Regions from separate parts of the Arsenophonus apicola genome, predicted to be linked through region 1. Evidence: predicted binding sites of a transcription regulator. Region 1 holds the regulator's gene; the other holds the start of a gene.

Region 1 (10,577 bases):
AATGGCCTTAAACGTAATGCAACACGCAAACTCATTCGCTACCCAGGTTCATTACCGCTTAATTTGCTACAACTAAAAAAACTAAAACGGCTGCGTGATTTTGATAATGTCGTTACGGCAAAAATACACGGTTTTAAAGATGCGACGGATTATTATAATCAATGTAGTGCTCTGCCTCGGTTACCCAATATCCGTGTGCCAACACTGATTATTCATGCAAAAGATGATCCTTTTATGGCGCCTGAAGTTGTACCAAATATCACCCAATTACCTGCTAATATCGAGTATCAAATAACAGAACATGGTGGTCACGTTGGGTTTGTTAGTGGCACATTAAAACAACCTCAAATGTGGCTTGAGCAACGTATACCTGATTGGTTAACCCCATATCTGGAGCCGTAATTTATGATCATTCCATGGCAACAACTAGCAGCGGATACTTTAAATAATTTGATCGAAAGCTTTGTCTTACGAGAAGGAACAGATTACGGTAAAGATGAGAAAACACTGGATGAAAAAGTTGAGGATATTAAGCAGCAATTACGATTAGGAAGTGTTGTGCTTGTCTGGTCTGAATTGCATGAAACGATAAATATTTTGCCAAAAACACAATTAGATCCTTTAATAACTGTATATATTACTATCTAAAAATAAATTTTACGTTATTGTAATTAATGTGTTAAAACATTGTGTTATCTAAGTGCGTAATGGAAGCTATTTATATGTCAGCTAATCATCCGATCATTGCGGTAACAGGCTCCAGTGGTGCGGGCACCAGCACTACTAGCCTTGCATTTCAAAAAATCTTTACCCAGCTAAAACTTTCGGCAGCAACCATTGAAGGTGATAGCTTTCATCGTTATACTCGCCCTGAAATGGATGTTGCTATTCGTAAAGCTAAAGAACAGAGTCGTCATATTAGTTATTTTGGGCCTGAATCCAATGACTTTGGTCTGCTAGAACGAAGTTTAATCGAGTATGGCGAAAAAGGGACAGGAAAACGTCGACATTATTTACATACCTATGATGAAGCAGTCCCCTACAATCTTCAGCCTGGAACTTTTACGCCATGGGAAGCATTGCCTAAAAATACCGATATACTATTTTATGAAGGGTTACATGGTGGTGTTGTAACATCAAAATATAATGTCGCTAAACATGTAGACTTATTAGTCGGCGTTGTGCCTATTGTTAATCTTGAATGGATCCAGAAGCTAATTCGTGATACATCAGAACGGGGTCATTCAAGAGAAGCTGTGATGGATTCAGTTATTCGCTCAATGGGAGATTACATTAAATACATCACCCCACAATTTTCTCGCACCCATATCAACTTTCAACGCGTTCCAACCGTCGATACCTCTAACCCCTTTGCCGCTAAAGCCATTCCTTCTCCTGATGAAAGTTTTATAGTGATCCGATTTAATGGTCTGACCCAGATCAATTTTTCCTATCTTTTAGCCATGTTACACAATTCATTTATTTCATCAATAAATACATTAGTTGTTCCAGGCGGGAAACTAGGTTTAGCACTAGAGTTAATTATGACTCCATTAGTAAAAAAGCTCGTCTCTAATAAGAAAATTATCCATAAAAGAAGCTAACAATACAGCATTATATTTTTACTTATATCAATTTTTTATTCTTATACCCACTTTAAGATTTAAACTGTGCATAAAATTATCTTTTATTTATAGTATAATAATAACGTTAACATTTCCTTGTTAATTATTTTATATAGTAATTATTTTATAATGTTAATATTTATTTTTGCTATAATTTGATAACTTATGAAATAATATATTATTATTCCAGTTTTATTTTTTATTTGTAATATTTACTTAGTGATACTTATTAATAAATACAATAAAACTAATCAACTTATTGCTAAAATATGAAATTTTTGGCTTATACAATATTGCTGAATCGAGACAGTAGAGACAGGATGCTTTTATTATGCTACAAAGCAAAAGCACATTTATAGTATGGTTAAGATCAATACCAAAAATTCCGAATCAATATACCCTATAGTTAATATTAACTTTCCCAAACTAAACAAGTTAGTATGCTATGTTAGAACTTTATAAGATGAGTCAGCCTTGTGAAGACTCGTATTTTGGTATTCAGGCTGCAATAACATTAGAGGATTAAGCGAATGGTTTTCGGCAAACCACACACAGACCCTACTCTTGAATGGTTTTTGTCACACTGCCATATTCACAAATATCCATCCAAAAGTACTCTTATACATCAGGGCGAAAAAGCAGAAACTCTTTATTATATTGTAAAAGGTTCTGTTGCTGTTTTGATTAAAGATGAAGAAGGAAAAGAGATGATCCTTTCCTACCTGAATCAAGGGGACTTTATTGGTGAACTTGGATTATTTGAGGAGGGGCAAGAACGCACAGCTTGGGTTAGAGCTAAAAGCGCCTGTGAAGTCGCTGAAATTTCTTATAAAAAATTCCGCCAATTAATACAGGTAAATCCAGATATCTTAATGCGGTTATCAGCGCAAATGGCTAAACGCTTACAAACAACGTCTGAAAAAGTCGGTAATCTCGCTTTTTTAGATGTCACAGGACGTATTGCACAAACATTATTAAATTTAGCCAAACAACCTGACGCGATGACGCATCCAGATGGGATGCAAATTAAAATTACTCGTCAAGAGATAGGTCAAATAGTAGGATGCTCACGCGAAACAGTGGGACGTATCCTAAAAATGCTAGAAGATCAAAATCTAATTTCTGCTCACGGTAAAACTATTGTCGTTTACGGTACGCGTTAATATTCTATAAACCAGTACCTACTTTTATGTAGCGTATTGGTTTTATAAGTTTGTTTTTTATTATTCTTATTAAATATATACTTCAATTATGAATATATAGCACACAATAATAATAAAAAAATCGAATAAAACGGTTAATAAATAAAATAAATTGGATAGCTGAATGATGATACTGATTTAATATGATATTCGAAATTAAAAATAATCAGACTATCTATCAGAAAATTAACTAGATAGCTAAAGTATAATGATCAAACCCTATTGAGTTTATTTTCCAAAAATGATTTTAATACCACGGCATTATTATGATCTTCATCTTTGCTGGAAAAAAGAAGCACCAAACAACCTGATTTTGTTTTAAGCAATAAATGTTGCCAACTATCAGGATTATTTTCTAACTCTGCAAAATAAAGTCGCTTAAACAACTCAAAATTTGCTGGATATTTATGAAACCATTTTCTTAAATCATTTGAGTGAGCAACATTTTTATTCCATTCATCATAACGAAGGTCTTGCTTTTTAATGCCTCTAGGCCATATCCTATCAACCAAAACCCGATAGCCATTATTACTGGCTTTGTCAGCAAAAACCCGTTTACAGATGATCATCTTGCTACCATTTTTTGATAATAAAGAATTTAACAAAAATTTTTTTATTATTTTTAATAGTAGTCTTTTATCGATAGTAAATACAAAAACACATGTTTTAATAATATTTAAACAAACCCTTTACCATAGACTACTTTTCACCCTATTGAAGTTTACATCTCAAGCAAAATAAAGCCTACTTTATCCAATATTGATAGTTATATTAATCATTGAATATAAATAGCCAAACTTGAACTAATTCTTGATAAATTAATACTTTAGAAAATTATTTAATAACTCATGTCCTTGCTCACTCAAGATACTTTCCGGATGAAATTGAACACCTTCAATAGGTAGTGTTTTATGCCGGATACCCATAATTTCATCAATATTTCCATCATGTAACGTCCATGCAGTCACTTCAAAAGTTGCGGGCAATGTTCCAGCATCAATCACCAAAGAATGATAACGAGTTACCTGTAATGGACGATTTAATCCTTTAAAAATACCTTGCTGATTATGATGAATTGCGGATACTTTACCATGCATTACTTCTCTCGCTTTAACAATAGAAGCACCAAAAGCCTGTCCAATCGCCTGGTGACCAAGGCAAACACCCAAAATTGGGATCTTACCGGCAAAATAGGAAATTGTTTCAAGTGAAACACCCGCCTGGTTAGGTGTACATGGACCTGGTGAAATGACTAAATGTGTCGGCGCTAATGTTTCTATCTCCGAGATAGTTATTGCATCATTACGCTTAACCACGACATTAACCCCTAATTCACACAGATATTGATAAAGGTTATAGGTAAACGAATCATAGTTATCAATTATCAAAAGCATAACTAGCTATCCAAATGATTTTTATAGTAATAATTCCTTAATTTTGATCTTTATTATTAAGGAAAATTGTACAGATTATAATACCATAATAACAAAGTTGGCTATCATACCATAACCGCAGAAAAAAATAGCTCATAAAAATCAATCAAAATGTTTCATTTCAATAAATAAACATAATAATTATTAATTAGAATAATTATAAGTGATAACTATAAATCATTATAAACTTCGTTATAATATTGACCATAAGGTTTTAAGTTATTTGATGTTATTTCGTTATATCGATAAATTTCACCAATATATTTAGTCGCTTCATCAAATTTGTTATCAATAAGATAATTATCATAGACTTCATTATAACATTTTATATTTCTTGGATTTGCCATAATTCCAATATCTACTGCCATGTGATTAATAATTTCTCGTTGGATCTCAATATTTTTAATCGTCGCAGCACCTTCACTCGCTAAAAAATAAGAAATAAAATTTGATTTAGATTCTATATTTGGCTTTTCTGTATAAAAAATATGCCCAATTTCATGGGATAGTGCTTGTATAGTCAAATTAGGATGATTCAAAACTCGATTTGAAATAAAAACAGTTTTCCGTCGCAAATCGGTAGCAGTTCCTTGCCCTCGTTGCGCTACAACTAATTTCCAACCATCAACTTCCAATGTTTTCAATGCTCGGCTCAATGTTGCTGAACTTGAAATAAGTATTTGTGTTTTTTCAGAAAATCGAATCTTTTCGCCCGGTGTGTATTTAATTTTCTCATCCAAAAAATAAGTAGACATAGGCGCCATATTTAACAATTCTGAAAATTGATTATTGTTATGTTCTATTTTAGGTTCAACAATATTTTCTATTAGTTTCTGGCAACTAGGTAGTAGCTTACTCAAACAATAATTCCTCATTAGCAACAATGATAACGATATAAATTAATAAACTGATGGATATTTTGTTTTATTATAAAGTAAAGTTTTACCGGTAATAGCAAGATAAAGGCAGATAAATTATTTTAGTTTTTTAATTGTCATTGAATATTAAAAAATTATGTTAAATTTAATAGCAGAAAATATTTTCTGCTATTAAATAAATTATTCTATACTGGCAGAAATAATTTTTATTTCTTCAGTCGGTACATTTTGGTAGGGACCAATATTTGTTGTTGTTACACTCGAAATTTTGTCAACTACATCCATTCCGTCAATCACTTTACCAAAAACGGCATAGCCAAAATCACGTTGGCCATGATCTAAGAATGCATTATCTGCTGTATTGATAAAAAATTGGCTAGTTGCACTATCCTTAGCTGATGTGCGCGCCATTGCAATTGTGCCACGTAAATTACGTAAGCCATTATCAGCTTCATTTTTGATTGGCAAGCGAATATTTGGTTGAGGTTGCAAACCACTAATAAAGCCACCACCTTGGATCATAAAACCAGGGATCACACGATGGAAAATAGTATTTTGATAATAACCTTCTTTTACATACTGAATAAAATTATCGGTAGTTATAGGCGCTTTTTTATTATTTAATTCAAGTAGGATATTCCCCTTAGAAGTCACTAATTTAACAATAGTAGCCTCAGCTGCGACAGCAAAAGAAGAGATGCTAACCATATACGCTACCAGTAGCGGCACAAAAAAACGTTTTAACATTCAAGTTCCTTTTAATTTTTTTTAGATGAAAATGTAAGCTAAAATTTAGTACCGTCAGGTCATTATACTAAGTAAAAATACATAACTGGCCTAAATTGACCTAATTAAATAATAGGATCTATTCTGTCACATTTCATATTTTTTTCTTATGTAAAAAATGTTATTTTTAATAAAATTGATTAACGGATAATCATCTATCTTTCATGTAGCTATCACTATCTTAATTTATCCTCTACAAGGTATAATTTCTCTACTTTAAGCCGAAATCAGCGAGAAACAATGATGACAAACAAAAATTACAACTATCACCAGACAAAATTTGTCACAAGCGCGCCTGATATTCACCATTTACCAAACGATCATGGGATAGAAATTGCCTTCGCTGGCCGTTCTAACGCCGGTAAATCTAGCGCATTAAATGCACTTACCCAACAAAAAAATTTAGCGCGTACCAGTAAAACACCTGGCAGAACAAAGTTAATCAATCTGTTCGAAGTCGCAGAGGGTATTAGACTGGTTGATTTACCTGGCTACGGTTATGCAGAAGTCCCCGAATCAGTTAAACGCCAATGGCAACAAGCATTAAGCGAATATTTACAAAAAAGAAAATGTTTAAAAGGATTGATAATATTAATGGACATTCGTCATCCATTAAAAGATATGGATATACAAATGATTGAATGGTCTGTGGCAATGAATATTCCAATACTTGTATTGCTAACGAAAGCAGACAAACTAGTTCCGAATAAACGAAAAGCGCAAGTTATTGCCGTACGTAATAAATTAAAAACCGTGGCTGGTAATTTACAAGTTGAAACTTTTTCTTCATTAAAAAAAATGGGTATTGATAAATTACAACTTAAATTAGATGAATGGTTTAACGAGCAACATTCTAAACATAATTAATCTACATGATGGATAATTAAAGGTATTTCTTTATCACCGCCGTTACATTTTCTTAAATACAAATAAAAAAATGCTCTAGTCAATTATTTGACTAGAGCAGCTTAATAATCAGCTTATCTGATTACACAAAGTAATAGATTTTAAAAATAGAACATCTTACCTCTGTACCCTACACGAATTACTTTACTTTATTTCGCGAAGAAAAAAAAGTTTTTTTGTTACTTTTTTCATCAGATTGAGGCTATAACTTTACTTAATGTAATCAATACCGATTTTTTTGATAACTTTAGTACTTAATTAGTCAATATTATACATTTTTAGTGATAAAAACTGCATGGTTTGGTCAAAACAGTAGGGTTACTCATCTAACAAAAGTCAGTGATTACCCACTATGTTATTTTGTCACAAATAAAATTAGTTGGTTTGATTAAAATTTTTATCGACAAATAGCATAAATGCAGCCTTATTCTTGCAAAATATTTTATTATTTAATGTGCTTCATCCCAATTATTACCAATACCAATATCAACTTTTAGTGGAACAGTTAGTTGCATACTTTTTTCCATTAACTGACGGATTTTTTGTTGTGACCTCTCAACTGCAGACTCTTTTACTTCAAATACTAATTCATCGTGTACTTGCATCAACATATAAAGATCAGGTTTTACCGATTCAATCCATTTATCTAATGCGATCATCGCTTTCTTTATAATATCAGCCGCCGTTCCTTGCATTGGTGCGTTAATAGCTTCACGTTCAGATGCTTTACGTCGCATTGCATTACGAGAATTAATATCAGGCAAATAGAGTCGACGTCCGGCTAGCGTTTCAACATATCCTTGCTCGGCAGCTTGCTTACGAGTACGTTCCATATAACTTAAAACACCAGGATAGCGCTCAAAATAACGATCCATATAATGCTGCGCTTGGCCACGCGTAATTCCTAACTGACGGGATAATCCAAAAGCGCTCATACCATAGATTAAACCAAAATTAATCGCTTTTGCGCTACGACGCTGTTCATTAGTAACATCAGTCAACAATACACCAAAAACCTCTGCCGCAGTTGCTCGATGAATATCTTTTCCTTCGGCAAAAGCATCACGCAATCCTTTATCCTGCGAAAGGTGAGCCATAATACGCAATTCGATTTGCGAATAATCTGCGGCTACAATTTTATAACCTTCCCGAGCAATAAACGCTTGACGGATCCTTCGTCCTTCCTCAGTTCTAACTGGAATATTTTGTAAATTAGGATCACGGGAAGAGAGTCTGCCAGTTGCCGTTACTGCCTGGTGATAGGAAGTATGTACCCGTTTCGTTTTGGGGTGGATCATCATCGGTAGTTTATCGGTGTAAGTCGATTTCAATTTTGACAAGCTACGGTGTTGCAAAATAATTTTTGGCAGCTCATGACTAAAGGCAAGCTCCTCTAAAACTTCCTCATTCGTGGAAGGTGTTCCACTAGGAGTTTTCTTTACCACTGGCAATTGAAGTTTTTCAAACAAAATGGCTTGCAACTGTTTAGGTGATGCCAAATTAAATTCTTGCTCAGCAATAGCATATGCTTCTTTTTCAATTTCCATTAATCGGCTTGCTATCTCCTGAGATTGTTTAGCAAGCTTATTTGCATCAATAAGCACTCCAATCCGCTCCATACGGGCTAATACCGGTACTAGCGGCATCTCTATCTGTTGAAAAATGCCTTTTAATTTTGGTTCTGCCTCTAGCTGAGGCCATAGGGTTTGGTGTAATAATAAAGTGACATCTGCATCTTCGGCTGCATAAGTTGACGCTTGTTCGAGTGGGATTTGATTGAACGTTAGCTGATTTTTTCCTTTGCCAGCAATCTCTTCAAAAGTTATAGTTTTATGATTGAGATGCCGTTGAGCTAAGCTATCCATATCATGACGTCCCAGTCCGGCGACACTATTTAATACGTAAGATTCCAGCATCGTATCAAAGGCCATATTTTTTAATTCAATATCATAATTTGCCATTATGCCATAATCGAATTTTAAATTCTGACCAATCTTTTGAATATTTTTGTCAACTAAAATCGGTTTTATCGCCGCTAATACCTCATCTAAGGGTAATTGTTGTGGCGCATCAAGATAATCATGCCCTAGCGGAAGATAAGCACCGTTACCTTCTTCGATGGCAAAAGAGAGTCCAATGAGATGGGCTGATAGCGTATCAAGGCTGTCAGTTTCGGTATCAAAGGCAAAACACTTTGCCGATTGCAATTTTTCAACCCATTGCATCAAATCAGCTTTGGTCAATATCGTTTGATAATGTTCTGTTGATAATGCGGCAACCGGCTCTTTAGCTAAAAAAATATCATTATTGTTAACAGAAGTAGTGGTTGAAGATTGAGCAGTTTTTTTCGTTAGCCAACCACCATTTTGTAAATCAGCTAACCAACACTTAAATTCATAACGACTAAAAAGCGCGTGTAACTTTTCAATATCAGGCGCCTGCATAACCAATCCATCATAATCTGTCGTTAAGTCAACATTAGTCTTAATTGTGGCTAATTTATAAGATAAGAAAGCAATATCTTTATGTTGTGCCATCTTTTCTGCTAATGTTTTCGATCCACGAAATCCCAATGGTGCAATTGCTGATAAGTTCTGGTAAATCGTTGCCAGATCGCCAATCCCTTGCAATAAAGCTAATGCTGTTTTTTCTCCTACCCCAGGTACACCAGGAATATTATCAGAAGAATCACCCATCAATGCGAGGAAATCAACCATCAACTCAGGCGGCACGCCATATTTATCAACAACCTCTGCCGGCCCTAAAATGGTGTTCGTCATAGTATTAATGAGTGTAATATTAGCAGTCACTAATTGAGCCATATCTTTATCACCTGTACTAATTAATACAGGTAATCCTTTCTTACTAGCCTGTAAAGCTAATGTACCTATTACATCATCAGCTTCTACACCAGCAACAACCAACAAAGGAAGCCCCATGGCAGCAACCATTTCATGTAGCGGCGCTATTTGTTCACGTAAATCATCAGGCATCGGGGGTCGTTGAGATTTGTACTGCTCAAATAATTCATCTCGAAAAGTTTTTCCTTTAGCATCAAATACGACCGCAATATGACTCGGCTTATATTGCATAATTAAACTACGGAGCATATTAAGAACACCATACATAGCACCAGTTGGTTCACCTGCACTATTGGTTAATGGGGGAAAAGCATGATATGCACGATAAAGGTAAGAAGAGCCATCAACTAGGATATATGGGTTTTCTGCAATTTGAGCCATAGTCTTTTTCATCATCAAAGTAATTAATAGTGATAGAATGCCACACTCATGAGAGAGAAACGAATTTTGCCTGAATTTATTTTCAATTTGTCACTTTTCCAACGCTGATAGCACCAGAACATCCTGTGGATAAACTTGTGTGTAAATCTTCTTATTATACTATATTCAATAGTTAAACAGATTTAGCTTAGAAAACAATATTAAATGAGAATCAAGACGTTACGGATAAAAATAATATCGCGCTGCTATTTTTGTTGGTTAACATTTTTTTGTGGATATTACAGAATAATATGCCAAAAAAAAGAAAAAATCCGCTGTTGTACCAATATGTTAAACCGTTGGCACAACAGGGTGCAATTCCAAACAAGCGGAAAAAAGATTTACTTATTTGCTAATTAAAAAGTTAACAACATCAGAATAAGCTTTAGCATAATGGTCGGCATCTTCAATGGTTATACCGTTGTTACGTACCATATACTTACCATTAACAAACATAGCTGGCACG
Region 2 (10,577 bases), 1.5 Mb from region 1:
TAACATACAGGCGCTGATAGCCAGTAACAACCAGGATTTTCTGGTCTGAGAGTAGGAGTAAAAAAATTTAAACATGTTTATTCTATTCCATTTCTTCGAAAAGTTAGTTAGGGAAGCATATGATCTTATTTTGTTTAGACCAAAAAAAATAGCTAATTTAAATTTGTTAATAAGATAGGATAATGAATTGAAATGTAAAATGAAATTTTTCTTTAGCTGATAACTTTTTGTCTTAAAGGAAAATAAAATGCTATAATTTTCAATTAAATAATAGCATTTCTAATAAAAATTATTTAGCTATATTTATCAAGCCTAATGAAGCGAACCACTCAGTTGCTGGGATCAACCATAGTTCTATTGCTAATAAACCGACTAATGTCATCACAATAGTATAAGGTAATGCCATAATAACCATTCTGCCATATGAGAGGCGAATAAGTGGTGAAAGTGCTGAAGTCAATAAAAACAGAAAAGCAGCTTGACCGTTTGGTGTTGCTACTGAAGGTAAGTTAGTTCCTGTATTAATGGCAACCGCCAGATATTCATATTGTTGGCGTGATATTAACCCTTCTTTTAAAGCACTCATTGCTTCATTTATATAGACAGTACCAACAAAAACATTGTCTGAAATAGCAGAAAGTAACCCATTGAATAAGTAGAATAAAAACAGTTGTGATGATTCAGATGACTGTAATACAAATTGAATAAATGGTGTAAAAAGATGTTGATCAATAATAACTGCAACAATTGAGAAAAATACCGTTAATAAGGCGGTAAAGGGTAAAGCTTCTTCAAATGCTTTGCCAATGGTATGTTCGTCAGTGATGCCACAAAATGAGGTAATTAAAATAATCACAGATAAACCAATTAAGCCAACTTCTGCAAGATGGAAAGCTAAAGCAATAATTAACCAAACACCAACTAATGCTTGAGTTATTAGTTGCAGTTTTTCCCGTCGATCCCGTTTTCTACTGGCATTTTTATCGTGCATTTGCAAAATATGGCGGACGCTTTCTGGTAATTCTGCTCCGTAACCGAATAATTTAAAATGTTCGACGCAATAGCAAATAATTAAGCCACATACAAATACCGGTAATGTTACTGGGATCATATGTAAGAAAAAAGCACTAAAATTCCATCCAACATATTTAGCAATAATTAAATTTTGTGGCTCACCAACCATTGTCATTACACCACCTAATGCAGTTCCAATGCCGGCGTGCATCATTAAGCTACGTAAAAAAGCGCGAAATTGTTCAAGGATTTGGTTTTTTTCCCTGGTGTCGGCGTTATTTTCCGGCTGAAAAGGTTCTTTCTGACTGGATACATAGTTATGATAAATAGAATAAAAACCAACGGCTACACTGATCACGACAGCAATTACCGTTAACGCGTCTAAAAAAGCGGAAAGAAAAGCGCTTGCTAGGCAGAAAGCCAGGGAAAGTATACGTTTAGAATGAATTGACAGCAGTAATTTTGTGAAAGCAAATAACAATAATTGTTTCATGAAATAAATGCCTGCCACCATAAAGATCAGCAGCAATATCACTTCAATATTATTAGCGATTTCATGACTAACTTGTTTCGGTGAAGTCATGCCAATGATTATCGCTTCAATAGCAAGTAATCCACCCGGCTGTAGCGGGTAGCATTTTAGCGCCATAGCAAGGGTAAAAATAAATTCGGCAATTAGTAACCAACCGGCAATAAAAGGGTTAACGAAAAAAAAGCACAGTGGATTGATTATCAAAAAGAAAATAATGGTCAATTTGTACCATTCAGGGGAATTACCCAGGAAATTTTTCAACATAATTTGTCTGGTATTTATATTCATTATTACTTGCTTTCCTTCACTAGTAGGTAAGTAAAATTGGCTAACGTAGCATACTACGTTTTTTCAATGCTAGAAATTAAAAGAACGATCTCCTAATTAACGACAAATTGTATTAACTCTTTATGATCAGATTAGTATTTCTTAATAACTTGGCTACCTCAAAGTTTTTCATTCTGATATTATCTCGTTTTATAATGACAAAAAATTTGTTTTAGGTAGAGAAAAATATGATTATTAGAGCGCAAAGTCCCGCTAATTTTGCAGAAGAGTATATAGTTGAAAGTATTTGGAATAATCATTTTCCCCCAGGTTCTATTTTACCTGCAGAACGTGAGCTATCAGAACTGATCGGTGTTACAAGAACAACATTACGAGAAGTTTTACAGCGGCTGGCAAGAGACGGTTGGCTAACTATTCAGCATGGAAAACCAACTAAAGTAAACAATTTTTGGGAAACTTCAGGACTTAATATTTTAGAAACGGTGGCTCGCTTAGATCATAGTGGGGCACCAAAATTGATTGAGGATTTATTATCGGTCAGAACCAATATTTCCGCTATTTTTATTCGAACTGCCTTTCGTAAAAATAAACAAAAATCATTGGAGATATTATCAATAAGAGAAAATATAGAAGATTGTTCTGAAGCATTTAGTAGAGTTGATTATAATATTTTTCGTGGACTGGCATTTGTTTCTGGTAATCCTATTTATGGCTTGATCCTAAATGGTTTAAAAGGACTATATACCCGCGTTGGTCGCTACTTTTTTTCTGATCCTACAGCGCGTCAACTTGCTTATAATTTTTATCATGATTTAGCTAAAATATGTGAACAAGAAAAGTGTGAGCAGGTGCTAGATAGGGTTCGTAGCTATGGCAAAGAGAGTGGTAATATTTGGCGTGAGATGAAAGATAAAGACAATATGATAAATAATTTGTCTGAATCACGTTAACCTCATTGCTCGCTGCACAATCAGTATTTTTTTATTCCCTCATCAAAAGTGAGGGCGTTGATTGAGATCGCAGTAATTCGTATAAAATGCTAATAAAATTTATCAATAGTTATCATTATTTTTTACATAAAAATCGCAAAGTTATCGCATGACGTCTTGCATTTTAATACTACGCACACCTAAGATTAATGACATCCGGGCAGGATTTTCACCTTCTGGTTGCATTGGTTGGCTAATATGAGCAGTTTCAAGACATAGCATTTTTTTGTAACCATCGCTGGTCATGTCTTTTATTGCACTGGATAGTTCAGCACCAGGATTCCAACATACTACATCACTATGATGGTAATGATGTATTTCTAAAATACGTTGCCAATTTTTATCATACACCAAATTACAATCATCGGATTCGGTATAAATACGATCAGTCCGTGCGGTTATATAAGTTTTTATCTCTTCAGGGTAAACGTCACGATCAGCCACTTTATCAACATAATGTTTACCTAATCCTTTAATGTATATTTTATTTATATCACTGACTTGTAAATAAGTATGTAATGCACCAGTAGCAGGCTCAGTACCATAATATTCAAATTCAATTTCACAGGTGGTAGCGAGTTTAAAGCGCATTATTAAGGTAAATTCATGTGGCCATATCTTTCTTGTCGTTTCATTATCAGTAAGTGTTAGCGTAAGGATCACACAATCGGTATGCTCACTATGTGCTGTCAACTGCCATTCTTGTAAACGAGCAAAACCATGGCTGGGTTGCGCGACCAGACCAAACCATGGCCAGCAAATAGGAATTCCGCCGCGAATAGCAATATTTTTTTTAAATAGACTATTTTTACTCAACCATATACAGGCTTTTTCCCCATCAGGCTGCCAGCTAAGTAGTTGCGCTCCCTAAAGGCTGACTGCAGCATTCACTTTAGGATGAGAAACAATAATGACCGTCAGTTCATCGAGCTGGCGAAGTGTAATATAGGCCGAAATTTTTTCTCTTACCGGTAAGCTAAACAGTGTCGTGTCATTCATAATTTCGACCTTTTATCTTTTTTATGATTGCCAATTAGTCAGTTTAAAAATACCGTTGGATTATATGCCAGAATGAAAAAAGCCGCCATTGATGGCGGCTTGAAGTGAGTAATTAGGCTATTTATTTAGCAATATGCGCAATTAAATCTAAAACTTTATTCGAATAACCAGTTTCATTATCGTACCAGGCGACTAATTTTACAAAACTATCGTTTAAGGCAATACCCGCTTTGGCATCAAAAATGGATGTTAATTTATCGCCATTAAAGTCAGTGGAAACAACGTCATCTTCTGTGTAACCAAGGATACCTTTTAATTCACCATTTGCGGCATGTTGGATCGCCTGGCAAATTTCTTTATAAGTAGCAGGTTTATTTAAACGAACAGTTAGGTCGACCACTGAAACATTCGGTGTTGGAACACGGAACGCCATACCGGTTAATTTACCATCTAGTTCAGGAATGACCTTACCAACAGCTTTAGCAGCACCGGTTGACGAAGGAATGATATTTTGTGAAGCACCACGGCCACCACGCCAATCCTTAGCTGAAGGTCCGTCAACAGTTTTTTGAGTTGCAGTTGTTGCATGAACGGTGGTCATCAGACCTTCAATGATACCAAATTTGTCATTGATAACTTTCGCTAACGGAGCTAAACAGTTAGTGGTACAAGAGGCATTAGAAACAATATCCTGACCATTATAGGTGTTATGATTAACGCCCATAACAAACATTGGGGTTTCATCTTTAGAGGGGCCGGTTAAAACGACTTTTTTTGCCCCTGCTGTAATATGTTTGCGTGCGGTTTCATCAGTTAAGAAAATACCCGTCGCTTCAGCAACCACATCAACACCAACTTCGTTCCATTTCAGGTTAGCAGGGTCTTTTTCTGCCGTACAGCGAATAGTTTTACCATTAACCACCAGGTGACCATCTTTAACTTCGACAGTACCATTGAAACGGCCGTGTGTTGAGTCGTATTTCAGCATATAGGCCATATAATTGGCATCTAATAAATCATTGATTGCCACGATTTCGATATCTTTACGCTCTTGGGCAGCACGAAAAACAATACGGCCAATACGACCGAAACCATTAATACCTACTTTGATAGTCATAGTATTTCCACCAGCTATATTTTAATTTAAAAGAATTTAATATTGTTTCTAACGTTACCAAAACCTTGCCATCCGTCAAGCGGAATCGTGTCAATTACCCTAAAAATTGACATATAAAGCACCTTTTGTATGTTTAATAAACAAGCCTAAGGTTAATGTTTTGATTCACTATTATCGTTCTGGACAGGGAGATTTAAAGTGAATATTGATAATATATGTGAATTATATCACAAATCAGATCACAAAAATCTATTTTGCTAGGCTAAAAATAATTGAGATAGTTTAGAGTTAACTTTTACTCATCAGCTAAATATAATTACATTTACTTGAAAATAAGGAAAGCTTTCTTATGACAGAAAAAGAACAAAAACACATTAAGTCGAAAAAACTTAATGAAATACAACATCATGTCACTCAAGAAGCCGGAACAGAGCCGCCTTTTTCAGGTAAATTATTACATAATCAACGAGAAGGTATTTATTACTGTCTATGTTGCCATGCGCCGCTTTTTCTATCGCAAACAAAATTTGATACGGGTTGTGGCTGGCCAAGTTTTTACCAACCGATTAACGATCACGCTGTCAATTATATTGATGACTTTTCCCATGGCATGCAGAGAATTGAAGTGCGTTGCCGTACCTGTAATGCACATTTAGGCCATGTTTTTGCCGATGGCCCACAACCGACTGGGCAACGTTATTGCATTAATTCTGTCGCATTAAGTTTTACTGATCAACAATCTGGTGAGGTAACTGAGGGTTAAGTAACACTTATTCGATGCAATAGAGGTTAATCAACAACAAAAAAGGGGATACAAGATGGAGCTTAATGAACTGGTTGATTTAATGACAGTTGATATTTATCAACGATTGCTGACCGCCGTTGAGTTGGGTAAATGGCCAGATGGTGTTGCGTTAACCCCAGAGCAAAAAGAAAATAGTCTGCAAGCGGTTATGCTTTGGCAGGCTAAGCATAATCATAATGCACAGCATATGACGGTAGGTACGGATGGTAATATCACTTTGAAAACAAAAAATGAGTTAAAGAGCTTATTTGAAAGTGAAAAAAGATAACCAGAGTTTGATTAAATGTTAATAAGTTGGTCACTTCTAGCGAAAATCATTAGCACAGTCATAAGATTGAACATGTAAATCAGAAGATGTTATTAGTTTGGCGCCAGCTAATGCCATTTCTTGTAATGCGTTATGACTGTCTTCTGGATGAAGATTAACGCCCCGACAACCATCTTGGATTACCGTTACTTGATAACCTAATTGTATTGCATCAAGGACGGTAAATTTTACGCAGTAATCTGTTGCTAAACCCATAATATATAAATGTTTGATTTGATTTTTTGTTAACCAACCATCTAACTGGGTTGCATGTTGATGATCATTATCAAAAAAAGCACTATAACTATCGATTGTCGCATTGACTCCTTTTTGAAAAATAGCTTGGATTGCTGACTGATTGAGTGCTGGATGAAATTCCGCTCCTTTCTGATGTTGCACACAATGAACTGGCCACCAAATTTGGCGTAAGCCATTAAGTTTACCCTCGCTACCTACCTTAGTTCCTGAGTTGACAGCAAAACTTAAATGATCAGCAGGATGCCAGTCCTGGCTGGCGATAATAGTAATTCCTTGTTGCTGACAGTAGGTGATAATTGCATTGGCTATATTGATAACACTTTCACTTTCTGATATGGCGAGGGCGCCCCCATTACAAAAGTCATTTTGCAGATCGACTAATAATAGTGCGCTATGTGTCATCATATTATCCTTAGTAATTGTCACTATAACTCAGTTCACCGCGCAAATTTTTTTGCATCAGTGTACGAATATCATTTGTTGTTAAAGATTGGCTGAGTAAATAATGAAGTTTGGTAAGTGTTGCCTCAAAAGTCATATCATAACCACTAATAACACCAACTTTGGCTAATGCGTGCCCGGTTGCATAGCCATTCATGTTAACTCGCCCAGACAGGCATTGTGTCAGATTAACGACGATAATATCGTGTTGACAGGCTTTTTCAAGGCATTTTAACAACTCAGTTTGCGAAGGCGCATTACCGACACCATACGAACGGAGAATCAGTGCCTTGGTTGGTTGCAATAAGATATTTTCGATACTTTGTACTGAAATCCCAGGATAAATGGTAACAACACCAATAGGTTGAGGTGTTATTTTATAGCTGCTGAAATCGTCGTTGTTTTTTGGCAGCGGGCAGCTTTGTAAACAACGGATATGAATACCTGCGTCAATTAACGGAGGGCAATTAGGCGAAGTAAAGGCATCAAAACCATCAGCATGGGATTTGACGGTACGGTTACCTCTAAATAATTTGTTATTAAAAAAAAGCGTCACTTCATTGATAGGGTAATTTGCCGCCAAGTACAAGGCATTGAGAAGATTGGTTTGGCCATCAGATCTTAACGCTTCCAGTGGTATTTGTGACCCTGTCACAATAATGGGCTTGTCTAGATTGTCAAACATAAATGAGAGTGCGGAGGCGGTAAATGCCATGGTATCGGTACCATGTAGAATCACAAAACCATCATAGTTTTTATAGTTATCGCTGATATCATCAGCAATACACTGCCAATCTTGTGGCGTCATATTAGCAGAATCAATTAAAGGATTATGTTCCCGGATGGTGAAATGTGGCATTTCAGCCCGGTGAAATTCTGGCATGCTGGTTAGTTGTTTTTGCAGATGGCCGGAAGCTGGCACATAGCCACGCGTGGAATACTACATGCCAATGGTGCCGCCTGTGTAAACAACATAGATGGATTTTTTTTCCATTCTCAGTACCTAACAATATGAATAAGCAAAAAAAGATAAATTTAAAGAATTATAAAGTAGTTAGTTAATAAAATCTGTGGCATGTTAAATATTAATATAAAACAAAGCGCCCATATGCTGGGCGCTAGTGTTATGACAATGTGATACCTATTTACTAATAAACCTCACCACAATTTAAACAAAATGCATAGCGATTTTGTGGATCATTCATATGGCGGTAAAATTTGATTTGTTGCTGAAGGTCACTAGCTGTCTTTTGTGGTAGTAGTAAGTTCAGTGTATCAGGCATCATTGCCTCAGCACTTGATGTTAATTCAAGTATCAATTGATCAATAAAAGAACGTTCAGGCTGCATCCAATCAAGTGTAGGGGCAGTAATTTTAGCTAATTCAGCCGCTTTATTTACGGCATCGTCAAAATCACCCAGTTTATCAACCAGACCATTTCGTAGCGCGTCTGAACCTACCCATACCCGACCTTGCGCAATTTTGTCTATCTCTGCCGGAGTCTTATGGCGCGCCTGAGCAACATATTTTAAGAAGGTATGATAGCCATTTTCAATAATGATTTGCATCATGTCAGAAAATTGTTTATTAATGCCTTTAGTCGCTGAGATATCCGCTAATGGCGTGGTGGAGACACCATCATTATAAACACCAATTGTATCTAAACTCTTTTCAAAGGTATTTATCACACCAAAAATACCAATTGAGCCGGTCAGGGTTGTCGGACTGGCAAAAATATAATTGGCTGGTGTTGAAATCCAATAGCCACCCGATGCTGCCATTCCCCCCATCGAGACCACAATAGGTTTATTAGCATCACGGGCAGCAACCAGTTCATTACGGATCGCTTCTGAAGCAGTAACACTACCACCAGGACTATTAACACGTAAAACAATTGCTTTGATATCTGGATTAAGTCTTGCTTTACGTATTTGCGCCACGGTTGTTTCGCTGCCTACCATGCCAGGCTCTTGCGGTCCATCAATAATGGCGCCTTGGGCAATTATCACAGCAATATTGCCAGGTTGATCATCCGATTGCTTTTGTTGCATCAGTTGGCTTTGTTGCGGTTGTTCATTGGCATAATCATAAATACTAATGTAATTAAAATGCTGCTCTTTATCATTCCAACCAAATTTTTTGCTTAATTCTTTCTCCATAACGGCAGCGGTAAAAATATGATCAACGAGTTTTTGTTTAACGGCATATTGCGCACTGTCGCCATTGACGTTTTTCATTTCTTCAATCAATTTATCGGCCCCAGGAAAAATATTTTCTGCTGTCGTTTGTCGGTTTTGCGCAAGGGTTGATAAATAATGTTGCCATAGTGAACCGATCCAGACTCTATCTGCTTCACGTGCTTCAGGTGACATATTGTCGCGAATAAATGGCTCTACCGCTGATTTATAGGTGCCAACACGGAAAATATGGCTATTGACTTTGAGGTTATCCAATAGCGTTTTATAATACAGTTTATTGGTTGAAAAACCGTAAATTCCAACATTACCTTGTTGTGACATATAGATATTATTGGCAAAACTGGCTAAATAATATTGTGATTGATTATAGCCATTACCTACGGCGTAAATAGGTTTTCCAGCCTGTTTAAACTCGGTCAACGCCTTACCAATATACTGTAAGGAGGGCTGATCAGAACCAATGAGATTATCCAAATGTAAAACGATACCGGTAATTTTATCGTCATAAGTTGCCCGGCGAATAGTATTTACAATATCAAATAAGGAGTTTTCTTGCATGCGGTTGCTTGATGAGCCTAATAATTCGCGGCTCATTTTGCTAAGGGGATTAGGGATTGAGACTTGATCTACAATCACACCTTGTAGGTCAATAAGCAGTGCACCATGATATTGGCTAGTCGATTTTTTTTCACTTTTATAGGCAAAATAACTACTTGCTGCGATAAAAATCAAAAAAAGACAGATAAAACTAGTGACAAATCGTCTGATAAAATTAAGTAATCGCCAACTAAATTTAAAAAAGGCTGCGATTAAATTCCATGGGTTTCGCATGTGATCTCCAATTATATGATTAACATATTTATCTTAAAAGGACATAAGATAATTGTCAGCCATGACTCATAGAATAATTAAAATATTATTTTATTGCTATTCAAGCTGATTAAAAATGTTACCTTACTATACTAATGCTGACGATAATATTCTATTTTTGGGAAACTTACTTATAAAACCGTCATTTCTAACCTATTTGTAACTATTCAAAAAGTTGCAATTAAAATTACTATTAACAAGGAGGAGTCTATGGATGCTTTAACGCTATTGTTAACCCGTCGTTCCATGAGCCATCTGACTGCACCAGCACCTGAAGGTCAATCACTAGATAATATTTTAGCAGCCGGAATGCGAGCACCTGATCATGGTGGGTTACGACCCTGGCATTTTGTCGTCATTAAAAATCAAGGGCTGGTTAAATTTGGCCAGTTACTAGAAAAAGCTGCAATTAACGCTAATTTGGGCAAAGCGGTGGAAGAAAAAGCAAAAAAAGCGCCTTTGCGAGCCCCTTTAATTATTGCTGTCATTGCCAAAATTGTCGTCGATACAAAAATTCCTGTCTGGGAGCAAGTTGTTACTGCTGGTTGTTGTGTTCATGCTATGCAGATGGCCGCTGTTGCTCAGGGGTTTGCTGGCATTTGGCGAACCGGTTCTTGGACGACGGATCCAATTGTTAGATCAGGTTTAGCTTGCCAAGAACATGATAAAATTGTTGGCTTTCTCTATTTAGGAACCCCAAAATTCAACCTTCCTATGAAGGCATCTGCACAAGATATGAAGAATTTTGTGAGTTATTAT

Evidence for each region. Region 1 encodes CRP, which controls carbon source genes, mostly activating them, when cyclic AMP is high. Its sites were predicted from a motif close to ATGTGANNNNNNTCACAT; they were not measured.
Region 2: msrB (peptide-methionine (R)-S-oxide reductase MsrB) is a predicted target of CRP. The motif match lies at 5,155-5,172, and genes of this name have one in related genera.

What each region holds. Positions count from the first base shown of each region.
Region 1 is NZ_CP084222.1:3,125,329-3,135,905, forward strand. Features, by position in the region: gene LDL57_RS14860 (hydrolase) at 1-402, shown strand, start outside; gene LDL57_RS14865 (YheU family protein) at 406-648, shown strand; gene LDL57_RS14870 (phosphoribulokinase) at 723-1,604, shown strand; gene crp (cAMP-activated global transcriptional regulator CRP) at 2,156-2,788, shown strand; gene LDL57_RS14880 (DUF488 domain-containing protein) at 3,040-3,396, opposite strand; gene LDL57_RS14885 (aminodeoxychorismate synthase component II) at 3,646-4,221, opposite strand; gene LDL57_RS14890 (hypothetical protein) at 4,431-5,120, opposite strand; gene LDL57_RS14895 (peptidylprolyl isomerase) at 5,319-5,885, opposite strand; gene yihA (ribosome biogenesis GTP-binding protein YihA/YsxC) at 6,168-6,791, shown strand; gene polA (DNA polymerase I) at 7,280-10,072, opposite strand; gene dsbA (thiol:disulfide interchange protein DsbA) at 10,457-10,577, opposite strand, start outside.
Region 2 is NZ_CP084222.1:1,604,372-1,614,948, forward strand. Features, by position in the region: gene dsbB (disulfide bond formation protein DsbB) at 1-75, opposite strand, end outside; gene nhaB (sodium/proton antiporter NhaB) at 290-1,834, opposite strand; gene fadR (fatty acid metabolism transcriptional regulator FadR) at 2,062-2,784, shown strand; partial or broken gene LDL57_RS07585 (D-hexose-6-phosphate mutarotase) at 2,926-3,822, opposite strand; gene gapA (glyceraldehyde-3-phosphate dehydrogenase) at 3,944-4,939, opposite strand; gene msrB (peptide-methionine (R)-S-oxide reductase MsrB) at 5,289-5,702, shown strand; gene LDL57_RS07600 (YeaC family protein) at 5,758-6,012, shown strand; gene pncA (bifunctional nicotinamidase/pyrazinamidase) at 6,049-6,711, opposite strand; partial or broken gene ansA (asparaginase) at 6,722-7,744, opposite strand; gene sppA (signal peptide peptidase SppA) at 7,899-9,779, opposite strand; gene LDL57_RS07620 (NAD(P)H nitroreductase) at 10,029-10,577, shown strand, end outside.